DNA from 2 places in the Nocardia sp. NBC_01327 genome. Region 2 is predicted to be linked to the other one. Evidence: predicted binding sites of a transcription regulator. Region 2 holds the regulator's gene; the other holds the start of a gene.
The links. The regulator HspR, encoded in region 2, represses chaperone genes until heat shock. The targets are predictions, from matches to a motif close to ANNTGAGTNNNNNNNACTCANNT.
Positions count from the first base shown of each region.

Region 1: a site for HspR is predicted at 2,067-2,089, ahead of lon (endopeptidase La). Genes of this name have one in related genera too.

Region 1 covers NZ_CP108383.1:419,397-427,421, reverse strand. The annotation lists gene OG326_RS01860 (FAD-dependent oxidoreductase) at 71-1,459, opposite strand; gene OG326_RS01855 (MarR family winged helix-turn-helix transcriptional regulator) at 1,472-1,939, opposite strand; gene lon (endopeptidase La) at 2,170-4,578, shown strand; gene OG326_RS01845 (endonuclease/exonuclease/phosphatase family protein) at 4,709-5,410, shown strand; gene OG326_RS01840 (acrylyl-CoA reductase family protein) at 5,407-6,399, opposite strand; gene OG326_RS01835 (alpha/beta fold hydrolase) at 6,554-7,375, shown strand; gene OG326_RS01830 (enoyl-CoA hydratase/isomerase family protein) at 7,395-8,025, opposite strand, start outside.
Region 2 covers NZ_CP108383.1:144,490-152,514, reverse strand. The annotation lists gene dnaK (molecular chaperone DnaK) at 1-870, shown strand, start outside; gene grpE (nucleotide exchange factor GrpE) at 867-1,475, shown strand; gene dnaJ (molecular chaperone DnaJ) at 1,560-2,741, shown strand; gene OG326_RS00655 (heat shock protein transcriptional repressor HspR) at 2,741-3,133, shown strand; gene OG326_RS00650 (globin domain-containing protein) at 3,661-4,830, shown strand; gene OG326_RS00645 (FAD-binding oxidoreductase) at 4,923-5,708, opposite strand; gene OG326_RS00640 (FAD-binding oxidoreductase) at 5,779-6,939, opposite strand; gene OG326_RS00635 (NADP-dependent oxidoreductase) at 7,061-8,025, opposite strand, start outside.

The DNA.
Region 1 (8,025 bases), 270 kb from region 2:
TGCGTCCGCTATTTACTGTACATAGAAACTATGTCCATGGAAACAATATTCCGGAGGCGCCCGCCACCGTTCACGCGTCGCGGTAATCCCGCAGGTCTGCCAGGAATTTCCGGCGCAGGGCGGGGATCTTGGCGGTCAGGCTGAAGTAGCGGCGCGCGGCGAAGAGCGCCAACCGGCCCATGACCGGGCGGTACAGCGGATCATCGGCGCTCGTGCCGTTGTTGTCGAGCGAATCGGCGACCCGGGCGAAGCCGTAGGGCACGATCTCGGCCTCGTATTCGCCGATCGCGGCGATCAGCTCCTGCTCACCGCGCTCCACCGCGATCAGCCTGCGGCACAGCAGTGCGGCATCGCGCAGCGCGGTGTTCGCGCCGACACCCTGCCCCGGGGTCATGGTGTGAATGGCATCGCCGAGCAGCGTGATATTGGTCGGCTGCCAGGCCTCGATCGGCACCGAGGTCGAAATCCGCAGTGGGAAAGCGGAAGCCGGATCGGACAGTTCGATCATGCGGCGCAGCTTGGGATCCCAGCCTGTGGTCGCGGCAAGCACCGCCCGCACGAGTTCCTGACCGCGCAGCTCGGTGACGCCCTCGGGGAAGTGGTCGTGCGCGCTCCACACCGAGAGATTCACATAGTCGCGAGTGTTGTCGTACTGCAGGCCATCCCAGACATTGAGCAGGTCCGCATCCTCGCCGTCCCGGGGCCGCCCGTGCTCGTCCCAGGGGAACTGCATCACGTGCAGCATGCCCATCATGCCGCCCCTGCCGAAGATGAGGTTGATGCCCTGTTCGAATTCGGTCGAGAGCATCGCCCGAATCTCCGGTGTCAGTGCGGTTTTGGTGGCCAGCGCGGTAATGCCGGAGTCCTTGATCTCCGCATGCGGCAGGTACTGCTGCCGGACGGCCGAACGGGTGCCCTCCGCCGAGACGAGCACATCGCCCTCGGCGCTGGTCCCGTCCGAAAAGTGCGCGGTGACTGTGCCATTGGGGTTCTGGGTGTAGTGCGTGTACACCTTCCCGTACGTCACGACATCGTCCATACCGGTGAACAGCACCTGGCGCAGCGTGGAGCGGGAGACCGAACGCTCACCGTCGCCGGCCTCGCCGAGCGCGATGCTGGCCGTGGTCCGCATCTTCTCGGTCAGCACATTGAAGTAGCGCGGCGCCCGAGCGCAGGTGGCGACGAAGGTTTCGTACAGCTTCGGCGGCAGGCACTGCTCGAGCGCCCGCCCGCCGGTGGCGTCCAGGCCGACGCGATAGCCGTACAGCCCGTCCCTGCGGGATCCGTAGCGCTCGTAGACCGCGACGGAAACGTTCGCCTGACGCAGGCCGTGCGCCAGGCACATACCGCCGGTACCGGCTCCGATGATGATGACGTGCATGGTGACGACCTCCTGAAACCTGAAGCTCTCGAATATCGCGGGAATCTCGACCGCCGATAGATATATCTTGAACTTCAAGTCACTTGATTGTCAAGCTTTCTGAGGGGGCATGGCCCGTAACCGCTGGACGTGCTCGTCCTGAGTGGTCCGGCTGGCGTCGAGGAACCCGATGATCAGTTCGAGCTGCTCGGGGGTGTACTTCGCCACGATGTGGCGGGAGTCGTCGAGGAAGGGCGCCATCAGCCCGAGGGCGCGTTCGAGCGCGCGCGGAGTGATCCGGACCAGGGTCTTGCGCCGGTCGGTGGGGTGCGGATGCCGGCTGAGGTAGTCGAGCTTCTCCAGCCGATCCAGCATGGTGGTGACACTTCCGCTGGTCAGTCCGAGCTGGACGGCGAGCGTGCTCGGCGCCGCGTCCTCCCCATTGATCAGGATTTCCAGGCAGCGCAGGTCCGTCTCGTTCACTCCCATCAGGCGAGCGAGCTCGCGGTCGAAGTCGTCGACCGATGCCTGATATGCCTGCACGGCCGCTCCCAGCCGGGCCTCGATGTCGCTGGACATTCGGATGAGCTCCCTGTTCGGACGAATTTATCTTGACAATCAAGATACAACGGCCGTTCGCTGGGGGTGAACGAGCGTGCGGAATTAGTCGAGGGGTAGTGAGGTTGACAAGGTCACGCTCAACCTGAGTTGAGCAGGAGACGCTCAATGTTGGAAGGGTCGAAGACGTGACTACTACCTCACAGAACCTGCCGGTCCTGTTCCTGACCGATCCGATCGTGCTGCCCGGCATGGTCGTCCCGATCGAGCTCGACGAGTCCGCGCAGGCCGCCATCGACGCCGCGCGGGCGGGCAAGGTCAACCAGGTGCTGGTCGCGCCGCGCCTGGACGAGGGCTACGCCACCTACGGTGTGGTCGCCACCATCGAACAGGTCGGCCGCATGCGTGGCGGCGCACCCGCCGCGGTGCTGAAGGCCGAGGGGCGCGCGAAGATCGGGCACGGCGTGACCGGCCCGGGCGCGGCGCTCTGGGTCGAGGCCGAGCCGGTCGAGCTCCCCGAGGCCGACGGCCGCACCAGGGAGCTTGCCGCCGAATACAAGAAGCTCGTCGTGGCCGTACTGCAGCGCCGTGAGGCGTGGCAGGTCATCGACGCCGTCAATCAGCTGAACGATCCGTCGGCCATTGCCGATGCGGCCGGCTGGGCGACCTACCTGACCAATGAGGACAAGCGCGAACTGCTCGAAACCCTCGATACCGCAACCCGTTTGACCAAGCTGATCGGCTGGACCAAGCAGCACATCGCGGAGACCGAGGTCAGCGAGAAGATCAGCGAGGAAGTGCGCGAGGGCGTCGAGAAGAGCCAGCGCGAATTCCTGCTTCGCCAGCAGCTCAATGCGATTCGCAAGGAGCTGGGCGAGGGTGAGCCCGACGGCGCGGACGACTACCGCACCCGCGTGGAGACCGCCGACCTGCCGGACAATATCCGTGAGGCCGCGCTGCGCGAGGTGGATCGCCTGGAGCGTTCCAGTGATCAGAGCCCCGAATCGGGCTGGATCCGCACCTGGCTGGACACCGTCCTGGAGCTGCCGTTCAGCGTGAAAACCGCTGACAGCACCGATGTCTCGGCTGCCCGCGCGGTGCTGGACGCCGATCACCACGGCCTGGACGAGGTCAAGGACCGCATGGTCGAGTACCTCGCGGTGCGCGCCCGCCGGGCCGCACGCGGCCTGGAGGTCGTGGGCGGTCGCGGTTCCGGCGCGGTGCTGGTGCTGGTCGGCCCGCCCGGTGTGGGTAAGACCTCGCTGGGCGAGTCCGTGGCACGGGCCCTGGGCCGCAAGTTCGTTCGCGTCGCCCTGGGCGGCGTGCGCGACGAGGCGGAGATCCGCGGTCACCGGCGCACCTACGTCGGCGCGCTGCCGGGTCGCATCGTACGGGCCATGAAGGAGGCGGGTTCGATGAATCCCGTTGTCCTGCTGGACGAGATCGACAAGGTCGGCTCCGATTTCCGCGGTGATCCGGCGGCGGCGCTGCTCGAGGTCCTGGACCCCGCGCAGAACCACACCTTCCGCGATCACTACCTGGATCTGGATCTGGACCTGTCCGATGTGCTGTTCATCGCGACCGCGAATGTCATGGACACCATTCCCGGCCCGCTGCTGGACCGCATGGAGATCATCACCGTCGACGGTTACACCGAGGACGACAAGGTCGCCATCGCCCGTGACTTCCTGATCCCGCGTCAGCTGGAGCGCAATGCTCTGACCGGCGAGGAGGTCGTGATCACGAACGAGGCGCTGCGTGAGGTCGCCGCCAACTACACCCGGGAAGCCGGTGTGCGGCAGATGGAGCGGCTGATCGCCAAGGCGCTGCGCAAGGCGGCGACCAGGCTGTCGGAGTCGGCGGATCTCAATGGCCCCGAAAGCATCGTCATCGCAGGAGATTTCGTGCCCGATGCGAAGTCGCTCGGCGAGAACGACGGGCTCACAGCGGATCTGGGCTACGGTTCCGAGCTCGGTTACGACGGTGGCCCCGCGCCGCTGGTGATCGGACTCGATGACCTGAAGGAGTACCTGGGCCGTCCGCGCTTCACCCCCGACGGGGTGGAACGCACCGCGGTCCCCGGTGTGGCAACGGGTTTGGCCGTGACCGGCTCCGGTGGCGATGTCCTCTACATCGAGGCCAATGCCGCCGAGGGCGAGCGCTCGCTCACCCTGACCGGTCAACTGGGTGACGTCATGAAGGAGTCCGCGCAGATCGCCCTGACCTACGTCCGCTCCCACCTGGAGGAGATCGGCATCGAGCCGAAGATGCTGGATCGCAATATCCACATCCACTTCCCGGCAGGCGCGGTCCCGAAGGACGGTCCCTCTGCGGGTGTCACCATGGTCACCGCCCTGGTGTCCCTGGCCCTGGGCCGACAGGTCCGTTCGGACGTCGGCATGACCGGCGAGGTCACCCTGAACGGCCGGGTCCTGCCCATCGGCGGCGTGAAGCAGAAGCTGCTCGCAGCCCAGCGCGCCGGTTTGAAGACCGTCTTCATCCCGGCCCGCAACGAGCCTGACCTCGACGAAGTCCCCGCCGAGGTGCTGGCCGCCCTGGACGTCCGTCCCGTCGCCGACGTGGCCGACATCCTGGCCTACGCCATCGAACCGGTTCTCGAGCCGGCTCTGGATGGCCGTCCCCTGAGCGCCACCGCCTGACGGCAGGCGCTCGGCCCGGGAGCCGTGCGTGGAGTCCCCCCGCGCACGGCTCCCCCGTGCTCGGACCGTGCGTGTTTCACATGAAACGAAACTCGCACGGTCCGTTTGTATCTCGGTAACCTGACTGTTCATGATCACTGTCGCTACCTGGAATGTGCTGCACAGGGTCCACGCCGACAACTACGCCAACGAGATCGCCGCGCAGTGGCCGGTGGAGGCCGAGCGAATTGCCGCTGTCACCGGCGTGGTGGCCCGGCGATCCGAAAGGGTCATCGCCTTGCAGGAAGTCAGTGGCGATCAGCTGGCGAGCCTCCGGGAGGCCCTGCCCGCCAGCACCTTTCATACGCTCCGCTATCCGCGGATACCGAACCCGCGCCGCATCGCGTCGGTGCTCGCGGAGCGCGCCGAATACCTCGTACTCATCGTCGACGGGCCCGGTAAGGAGGTCGCCGCCGCGTCCTTCGCCACCGATCCCGGAAAGGGTGCGCTCGCGGTCGAGGTGGAGGGGGTGCTCGTGGTCGCGACCCATGTGACGGGCGATTTTCGCCGCGACGGGCAGTTCGCCGATCTGGCCGCACTGGCGGCCACCGCGCCGGCGGTGCTGCTGGGCGATTTCAATGCCGACCGGGCGACCGTGGGCGCCGCGCTCGGCGCGGCATTCACCGTGGCCGGCCTCGCACCGGACTCCGAGCCCACGCGCCCGCGCACCGACGGCGCCAAATCCCAGTTCATCGACCACGTGGTGGTCCGCGGCATCGCGGTCCGCGATGCCGCCGTCGAGGATGTGGCCGGTACCTCCGACCACAATCTCGTGCGAGCGATCGTCGGTTAGAACTCGCCCGCGACGCCGAGCACGGTGCGCCCGGAGTGGGTGCCCTCCAGCACGGAGTGCAGGACCGCTTCGGCCTCGGTGATCGGGGCATAGTTTTCCAGCAGCGAAAGGTGCTGGGGCTTCAGGTCTTTGGCGAGCCGCGCCCACAATTCCCGACGGATCGAGATCGGCAGCTGCACGGAGTCGATGCCGAGCAGCGAGACGCCGCGCAGAATGAAGGGCAGTACCGTGGTGGGCAGGTCGCTGCCGCCGGTGAGGCCGGAAACCGCCACCGCGCCACCGTATTTCACGGCCGAGAGAATATGCGCGAGCGAGGATCCGCCGACACTGTCCACCGCGGCGGCCCACTGTGCCTTACCGAGCGGGCGCAGCTTTTCGCCCTCGGCGGGCAGCCGCCCGACCACGGACTTCGCACCGAGCGTATCGAGCAGTTCGGTCGCACCGATCTTGCCGGTGGAGGCGATGACCTCGAAGCCGAGCCCGCTCAGAATATCGACGGCCACGCTGCCGACGCCGCCCGTCGCCCCGGTGACCAGCACCGGACCGCTGCCGGGGGTGAGACCGTGGTCGAGCAGCGCCTGCACGCTCAGGGCGGCGGTGAATCCGGCGGTGCCCAGGGTCGCCGCCTCGCGCGGGGTGAGACCGTCGAGCTTCACGACCCATTCGGCGGGCACCCGCGCGTATTCGGCGAAGCCGCCGTTGCGCGCGGTGCCGATCTCGTAGCCGTGTGCGACGACCAGGTCGCCGACCGCGAATTCGGGGTTGTCGGAGGCGAAAACCTCACCGGTGATATCGATGCCCGGGACGATCGGATAATCGCGCACCACGCCGCCACCGGGGGTGATGGCGAGTCCGTCCTTGTAGTTGGCACTCGTGAAGTGCACCTTGATCGTCACGTCCCCCGGCCCGAGGAAGTCGTCGCCGACCGTCTCGCGGAGCAGTGAGATCCCGCTGTCCGTCTTGTGTGCCACCATCGCCTGGAACTCCATGGTCCGAGCATAGGCTTCGGCGCTGGTCAGGGCGATCTTCCCGCAATAATCGGCGACTTTACCTCGCGCGTAATCGCTTTCGTTCCCGCGGCGCGGCATCGTTGATCTCAGCAAGCAACACGCGGTAAGCGAAAGCCCAAGGAGCGCAGCAGATATGCCTTACTTCCAGACCACCACCGACGGCACCACCCTCGCCTACGAGGACTACGGCACCGGCGCGCCGATCGTCTTCGCCGCCGGCTGGGTGCTCAATGCGGATATGTGGGAATACCAGGTGCCGTTCCTCGTCCAGCACGGCTACCGCTGCGTTCTGCTGGACCGCCGCGGCCACGGCCGGTCGGATCGTCCCTCCGGTGGCTACGACGTCGACACCCGCGCCGACGATATCGCCGCACTCATCGAGCACCTGGACCTGACCGATGTCACCCTGGTCGGTCACTCGGCCGGCGGCGCCGAGCTGGTGCGCTACCTGGCCAGGCACGGCGAGAGCCGGGTATCGCGAATTGCCCTGCTGGCCCCCGCGATTCCCTTTATGACGCAGACCGAGGACAACCCGGCAGGCGTACCGCCCGAGCTGCTCGAGGCGTCGATGGCGGAGCTGGACGCCGACCGTCCGAAGTGGTTCGCCGCCCGCGCCCAGGGCTACTTCGCCACCCACCTCGGCAACAATGTCTCCGCGGCCGTCATCGACTTCGAGGTCCAGCGCTGCCTCTCGGCCTCCCCCTACGCCACCCGTCAGGTGCAGCGGGACCTGCTGGCCTCCGATCACCGCCCGGATGTCGCCGGGCTGACCATCCCGTTCCTGCTGCTGCACGGCCTGGTCGATCAGTCCATCCCGATCGAGGTCAGCAGCTACCAGGCGATCAAGCTCGCGCCGCATGCGGTGCTCAAGGAGTACCCGACCGCGGGGCACGGCCTCTACATTTCGCATGCGGCGCAGGTGAACTCCGACATCCTCGAGTTCATCGAGCAGTGATCGGCGAAAGCCGCGTTCCTCAGGCGAATTTCGGCGAACGCTTACCGAGGAACGCGGCGATGCCCTCGGCCCCGTCGGCCGATTCGGCGGCGTGCGTGATGAATGTGGCCTCGGTGGCCAACTGCTCCTCGAGGGTGTGCTGCGACGAAACCAGCAGCAGCTTCTTCACATTCGCATTGGAACCCTTCGGCCCCTGCGCGAACTGCTGGGCCAGCTGCTCCACGGTGTCGGCGAGATCCGCGTCCGGCACCACCTGGTGCAGCAGCCCCCAGTCGAGCGCCTCGGCGGCGCTGAGCACCCGGTTGGTGAGCATGAGGTCCTGGGTGCGGCGCACGCCGATCAGGCGCGGCAGGTAGTAGGACGCGCCGCCGTCCGGGCTCAGCCCGACCTTGGTGTACGCCATGGTGAACGACGCCGATTCGCTCGCGACCACCAGATCACCGGCCACCGCGAGGCTCATGCCGGCGCCCGCCGCGGTGCCGTTCACCCCGACGATCAGCAGGGCGTCCATGCGGGCCAGGGAGGACACGGCCTCGTGCAGCGTGCCCGCCAGCTTGGCGATGAACGCACCGGTGTCGTCACTGCCCGCCATGGCCCGCAGATCGCCGCCCGCGGAGAAGAACTTCCCGGCGCCGGTCAGTACCACCACC
Region 2 (8,025 bases):
GAGCTGGTCAAGGAACTGACCGGCGGCCGTGAGCCCAACAAGGGCGTGAACCCGGACGAGGTCGTCGCCGTCGGCGCCGCCCTGCAGGCCGGTGTGCTCAAGGGTGAGGTCAAGGACGTCCTGCTGCTCGATGTCACCCCGCTGTCGCTGGGTATCGAGACCAAGGGCGGCGTGATGACCAAGCTCATCGAGCGCAACACCACCATCCCGACCAAGCGGTCCGAGACCTTCACCACGGCCGACGACAATCAGCCGTCCGTGCAGATCCAGGTCTTCCAGGGTGAGCGCGAAATCGCTTCGCACAACAAGCTGCTCGGATCCTTCGAGCTGACCGGCATCCCGCCGGCCCCGCGTGGCGTGCCGCAGATCGAGGTCATCTTCGACATCGACGCCAACGGCATCGTGCACGTGACGGCCAAGGACAAGGGCACCGGCAAGGAGAACACGATCAAGATCCAGGACGGCTCCGGCCTGTCCAAGGAGGAGATCGATCGCATGGTCAAGGACGCCGAGGCGCACGCTTCGGAGGACAAGGCCCGTCGCGAAGAGGCCGAGACCCGCAACCAGGCCGAATCGCTGGTGCACCAGACCGAGAAGTTCATCAAGGACAACGAGGACAAGGTCCCGGCCGAGATCAAGACCAAGGTCGAGGCGGCCATCACCGACGCCAACGAGGCGCTCAAGGGCACCGATATCGCGGCCATCAAGACCGCGGTGGAGAAGCTCGCGACCGAATCGCAGGCGCTGGGCCAGGCCATCTACGACGCGAGTGCCGCGGATCAGGCCGCCTCGAGCAATGGCTCGAGCGCGCCCGACGCCGATGACACCGTCGTCGACGCCGAGGTCGTCGAGGAGCCGGAGAAGAAGTGACGAACCCGAACCCGGAACAAGAACCGATCACGGTCTCGGGTGAGGGCGGCCAGGCCGCGGCGGACGGATTCGCCGCGGCTTCGGCCGCGGATGATGTTGCCATGAGCGAGGATTCGCTCGCCGACACCATCACCGCCGAGCTCGCCGAGCGCACCAACGATCTGCAGCGGCTCACCGCCGAATACGCCAACTACCGCCGCCGCGTCGAACGGGACCGCAAGGCCACCATCGACAATGCCAAGGCGACGGTCGTGAGCGAACTGCTGGCCGTGCTCGACGATCTCGACCGCGCCCGCGCACACGGCGACCTGGACAACGGACCGCTCAAATCCGTTGCCGACAAACTGGTCACCGCCCTGCAGAAGCAGGGCCTCGAGGACTTCGGTTCGGAGGGCGAGCCTTTCGACCCGACCCTGCACGAGGCCGTGCAGCACGAGGGCTCCGGGCACGACCCGGTGATCGGCATGGTCATGCGCAAGGGTTACCGCTTCGGCGACCGCGTCCTGCGCCATGCGCTGGTCGGCGTCACCGACGGGGTGGCAGATCTGAACGGCTCGGCCGCATCGGATTCGACGAACGCCGGCCCCGATGCCGCTGGCGCCTAATACGGTGGCGGCCCCGTATGGGGCCACCACGTCGGTCCCATACGGGATGCCGACATCGAGGAATCTGGAAGGAGGAGATGCCCGGTGAACCGGGAGTGGCTCGAAAAGGACTTCTACAAGGAGCTGGGTATCGCCTCCGGCGCGACCCAGGAAGAGATCAAGAAGGCGTACCGCAAGCTCGCCCGTGATCTGCATCCGGACAAGAACCCGGGTGACGCCAAGGCGGAGGAGCGGTTCAAGGTCGTCAGCGAGGCGCATGCCGTGCTGTCCGATCCGGAGAAGCGCAAGGAGTACGACGAGGCGCGAAAGCTCTTCGCCAACGGCGGTTTCGGCCGCGGTGGCTTCTCGCCCGGCGGTGGTGGCTACGGCCAGCCCGGCGGATTCTCCGGCGACTTCAACCTGGGCGATATCTTCGGCGGTCAGACGGCCGGAGCCGGCGCGGGTGACGGCGGGCTGGGCGATCTGCTCGGCGGGCTGTTCAATCGCGGCGGCACCCGCACCTCCTCGCGCCCCCGGCGCGGCAGCGATGTGGAGACCGAGACGACACTGGGCTTCCGCGAGGCCGCCCAGGGTGTGACGGTTCCACTGCGCATGACCAGTCCGGCGGCCTGCACCACCTGCCACGGCAGCGGCGCCAAGCCGGGCACCAGCCCGCGGGTCTGCCCGCACTGCAACGGATCCGGCGTAGTCAGCCGGAACCAGGGTGCGTTCGGATTCAGTGAGCCGTGCGAGGACTGCCGGGGCACCGGGTCGATCATCGACGACCCGTGCGTCGATTGCCACGGCAGCGGCATCCAGAACCGGACCCGGACGATCACCGTGCGCATTCCCCCGGGGGTGCGTGACGGTCAGCGAATCCGGTTGGCGGGCCAGGGCGAAGCGGGGCTGCGCGGTGCGCCGCCCGGTGACCTCTTCGTCGCCGTGCACGTCAGTCAGGACAAGGTCTTCGGCCGCAATGGCGACGACCTGACCCTGGTGCTGCCGGTCAGTTACAGCGAACTGGTGTTGGGGACAACGGTTTCCGTGCCCACGCTGGAGGGACGCGTCGGCGTCAAGGTGCCCCCGGGCACCGCCGACGGCCGTACCCTGCGCGTGCGCGGACGCGGTGTGCCCAAGCGCGACGGCGTCGCGGGCGATCTGCTCGTGACCGTCAAAGTCGCGATCCCGCAGAAACTGGACGACGAAGCCACCGAGGCGCTGCGGCGCTATGCGGAGGCGGAGAAGACCAGTGGTTTCGATCCGCGAGCCGGCTGGGCAGGTGCGTGATGAATCCCGATCCGAAACAGGCCGCCGAGGCTCAGTACTTCCTGATCTCGGTGGCTGCGCAGCTGGCGGGCATGCACGCCCAGACGCTGCGTACCTATGACCGGCTGGGTCTGGTGTCGCCGCAACGTACTTCGGGCGGCGGCCGGCGCTACTCGGACCGGGATGTGCAGCTGCTCCGCGAGGTGCAGCGCCTGTCCCAGGACGAGGGCGTCAACCTGGCGGGCATCAAACGGATCATCGAACTCACCAATCAGGTCGAGCAGCTGCAGCAGCGAGTTGCCGAACTGGGCGCCGAGGTGGACAGGCTCAGGTCGGGATATCGCCCGGATCTGAGTCCGCCGCAGCGCAGTACGGCGCTGGTTGTGTGGCAACCGCGCCACCGCCGCACCTGATCGGTGCGGTGTAAGGGATTCCGGGGACTCTGTTCCCGGAGCCCTGGCAGAAGTAGAAGCAGCGTCCCTGGATAGGGGCGCTGTTTTCTTTGTTGCAGGCAATGTGCTGCATTTCTTTGTGCGAAACAAAGATTGCGGATAAGCCTGGGGGAGTATTAAATACAGACCGGCCGGTTGTTAATATCTTCTGATTGAGAGTTTTGTCCATATGTCGCAACGCATTTCGGCAACCGTCGAGGTTGCGGGAGGATCGCTCATTTTCTGAGTCTTGCAAAACGAATGTCCCAGATTCGACGTGCGAAACCCCGTGTCCTACGGTGAGTCCCAGTTGAACAGTCTGTTTTCCGGGTAGTTTGCTTGCTGCTTGTTCGTTTTTAGGGAATTACAGGCACGTAGTTGAAACGTCCCGTTCCGTTGCTGGCAAACCTCGCCTACACTTGCTCAGCAACGGCAGCTGTCGAGTGTCCCGCAGCACTGCACTCACCGGCCCGAGCTGTGTTCGAGTGCGAAATGGGGTTGTGACACAAATGGATTCGCGGACCGTCGCATTGATTAGAACGACGTTCAAGTCGGTTGCTGCGGAAGACGGTGGCCCTGAAAAGCTCGCTCGTTCGTTCTACGCCATTCTCTTCACGGAGTATCCCCAAGTGCGGGATTTCTTCCCCGCCGCGCTGGACGCCCAGCGCGACAGATTGGTGAAAGCGATCGCCTATGTGGTCGATCGGCTGGAGGAGCCGGACAAGTTGCTGCCCTTCCTCGCTCAGCTCGGCCGCGACCACCGCAAATACGGTGTGGTGCCCGAACACTATGCGGCCGTGGGCAAATCATTGAAGACCGCCATGCAGGCCTACGCGGGCACCGAGATGTGGACCGACGAGGTCGACAGCGCCTGGGACGAGGGCCTCGGCGTCATCGCCGGAACCATGATGGGCGCGGCGGAGAAGGAGAGCACCCCGCCGGTGTGGACGGGCACCGTCATCGAACACCGTGAAGTACTGCGCAATCTCGCCATCGTGCGGCTCAAGCTGGATCAGCCGATGCAGTACGCGGCCGGCCAGTACATGAGCGTGCAGATCCCTTCCCGCCCGCGGATGTGGCGGTATCTCTCCCCGGCCATCCCCGCCAATGCCGGCGGTGAGATCGAATTCCATGTGCGCGGCGTCACCGGCGGCTGGGTCAGCCCGGCCATGGTAGGCCACACCAAGGTCGGCGAACAGTGGCTGATCGGATCATCGCTCGGCGGACTCGGCGTTCCGCGCAATACCCGGCGCAAAATGCTGATGATCGCCTGCGGCACCGGAATCGCCCCGCTCCGTGCACAACTCATGGCCATGACGCAGCGCCGTTCCAACCCGAAGGTCGATCTGTTCGTGGGCGGGCACTACCCCTGCGATCTCTACGACCTCGAGATTCTCAGTCAGCTCGCGCTGGCCAACAAGTGGCTCACCGTCACCCCGGTCACCGAGAGCGATGAGAATCCCTGGTGGCAGCTCGCCAATTCCAGTGAGCCCCAGGACCATCCGGGTCTGCAACCGCGCCGGGTCGGCCAGATCGGCAAGATCGTCGCCGGTTTCGGGCCCTGGGAGGATCGCGATGTGCAGATCGTCGGTTCGCCCTCCATGGTGCAGACCACCAAGTTCCGTCTCATGGCCGCGGGTACCTCGACCGACAATATCCGCCACGACCCGCTGTTCTAGGCGGGCCCCCAAGCCCCCGCGCCGCTGTCGGTCTTCGGGCAGCGGTGCGGGGAACCACCTTCTCGTAGGTGTCGACGCACGCGCTTCGTGACTCAAAAGCCTTCGTAGCGAATGGCTTCCGGAGCCGTACCGGTGGCAACGAGCCGTTCCACGGCCGAATGCACGGCGGCGGCATTGCCGCACACCACGATGTGCTGATGATCCAGCGGCGCGAAGCGGGTGACGATCTCCGCCAGGGTGCCGGGCAGCAGCTCCTCCGGCTCGAACCCGATATCCACGCGGCAGGCCTCGTACCAGTGGTCGGTCCAGTCCGGATTGTCCTCGTCCAGGACCACGGGAAGCACTGTGAGCCAAGGTAGTTCATTGGCCATCAGGTGCAGCATATCGTCGGCGTAGAGGTCCCGGGGGTATCTGCCGCCCACGAACAGATGGGTGCGCGGCGGCGTCTCGCGGCGCGAGAGATCCAGCAGCAGTGCGCGCATCGGGGCCAGGCCGACGCTGTCGGCGAGCATGACCACCTCGGTGGCCGCCTCGTCCACGGCCAGCCAACCGGCGGGGGCGCTGATCCGCCATTCGTCACCGGTCCGGGTGTCCGAGACCAGGGAACCGCTGCACCAGCCGCCCGGGACGGTGCGAATGTGGAATTCCAGCTTGCCGTCGAGCGAGGGCGGCAGCGCGGGATAGAGGCGGCGCACCATATTCGGGTGCTGCGGCGTGCGCACCTCCACCGACTGGCCGGGCGCGAAGGGTACGAATTCGCCGATCAGCCGGACCACCGCGAGGTCCTCGCGCAGGCGGTGCGCGCCGACCACCGTGGCCGTCCACTCGGCGGTCTCGCCGATCCTGATGGGGCCGGTATCGTCCGGGCCGAGGGTCACCGCATTCTCCTGATCATCCACACACCTTGCACTGCAACCATATTCGCCCCGGCCGGCGGCCGGGGCGCGCTCACACCGGATCGCAGGCGATGGCCGACTCCGGGGTGCCCACCGCGAGCAGCGCCCGCTTGGTATCGGCGATCATGCGCGCCGAACCGGCGATCTGGATCTGCCGATCCGCCCACGCGCCGAAACTGGCCACCACCGCGCCCAGGTTACCGATCAGCCGCCGGTGCATACCGAACGGCGGATCGGCGGGAGCGTACGGATGCCACCACGGATTGGTTTCGTTCTCGCAGACCGGAATCACCGTCAACCACGGATTGCTCTGCGAGAGCTGCCACATGTTCTCGACGTCGTACAGATCGCACGGATAGCGCCCGCCCATGAACAGGTGCACCCGCGGATTGATACCACGGCGGCCCATCTCGATCAGCTGCGCGCGGATGGGGGCGATACCGGTGCCCGAGCTGATCATGAGCACATCGCGGCGACTGCGCAGATCCACGTGCAGACCGCCCAGCGGGGAGGCGATCATCCAGCGGTCGCCGACCTTGGTCTCATTGATGATGGCCGGGCTCACCCAGCCGGTGCGCACCTTGCGGACGTGGAATTCGATCTCACCGTACGGATTGGTGGGAATGGCGGGGGACAGGTATCGCCACATCTTCGGCCGCTGCGGAATCGCCACCGGTACGTACTGGCCCGCCTGATAGGGGATCGGCGTATCCGATTGCAGCCGCACGATGGCCAGATCGTCGACCACCCGGCGGTGGCCGACCACCGTCGCCTCCCAATAGGGTTGCGATTTATCGGAATTGGCTCCTATGGCCATCGACGCCGAGATCAGAATGGTGATGTCGCGCCATCCCGCCTCCAGCTGCCGGCTCCAGTTCGCCACCCCGTTGTAGGAGCGGAACGCGGAGAGCAGCGCACGACCGGCAATGTCGTAATGCGCTGCTTCTACTCCATATTTGCGGTGGTCACGCGCGAGTTGTTCCAGGAAACGCTGTGCGCGGTCCCAGTCCTCCAGATTGTCGAGCACGTACTGAATGGCCGTCATCAGCCGCTTGGGCTGCATATCCATCGCCGTGGGGAACAGTTCCCGCAGGGCGGGGATCTCCGCGAAGAGGTGACCGTAGAACGCGCTGATAAGTCGTTCGGCGCCCTGAGGGGCTGCGACGACTGTCCGGAAGTTTGCGCGGACCAGCGCTGCTGAACGCGCATCCACGACGTCGAGCTTTCCTTTCCTTGCTACTACACCGGACGCACCTGGTTCCAGGCCGTCCTCCGCGTCAAGTATCCCTGAAAAAACGGTGGTCGCACGGATATAGCGGAGGCTGCTCGATACTTCAGATGACCAGCACCGTCTTACCGCGCGCACCTGAGGCGCCGATCACATCGGGCGCCGCCTCCAGCGGAGGCGTGTTGTCGATGGGCACCACCAGATCGCCATTGCCCACATGGCGCAGCAATTCCCGCAATTCTGTTGCGCCCCCGGTGGATTCGAAATTGCCGCCCGTGATGCCGCGCGCCTTCAGATCCGCCTCGTCGGCCGACCCGATGGTGGACAGGGCGGTGCCGCCGGCTTTGACCAGGCTCGCATTGTCGGAGAAGACCGTGGGCGGGCTCACCAGATCGAACAGCACATCCACACCGCCCGGAATGCTGGTGCGCACCGAATCGGCAACCGAAAGCTGCGAATCCTCCGGATGGGTGGGGGAGTCGGTGACGGTGATGCGGCCGTAATTGACCACCTCGGTCGCGCCCAGCCGGATCATCCGATCGGTGTCGTCGGGGCGGGCGGTGGCAATGACATGCGCGCCGGCCAGGGCGGCCAGCTGCACCAGGAAGGAGCCGACACCGCCCGCCGCGCCGACGACCAGCACGTGCTGTCCGGAGGTGACCGCGGCGGACTTGATCAGATCGAGGGCGGTCAGACCCGCGGTGGGCAGTGCGGCGGCCTGGATCGAGGTGATCTCGTCCGGGACCTTGGCGAGGGTGCTCTCGCGCGGGACCACGATGAATTCGGCGAAGGTGCCGTGCCCGACCGGCGGGATGAGGAATTTGCCGACCACCCGGTCGCCGATCTCGAAATCGTTCACGCCCGCGCCCATGGCCACCACCCGGCCCGCGCCGTCCACGCCCGGGATGAGCGGAAAGTCGTGCGGCAGTTTGCCATCCAGGAAGCCGTCGATAATGCGTCGGTCGAAGGGGTTGACGCCCGCGGCCTCGAGTTCGATCTTCAGGGTGCCGGGTCCGGCCTCGGGGGTGGGCATATCCGTGGCCTCGGGGCGGCCGCCGAACTCACGAACCA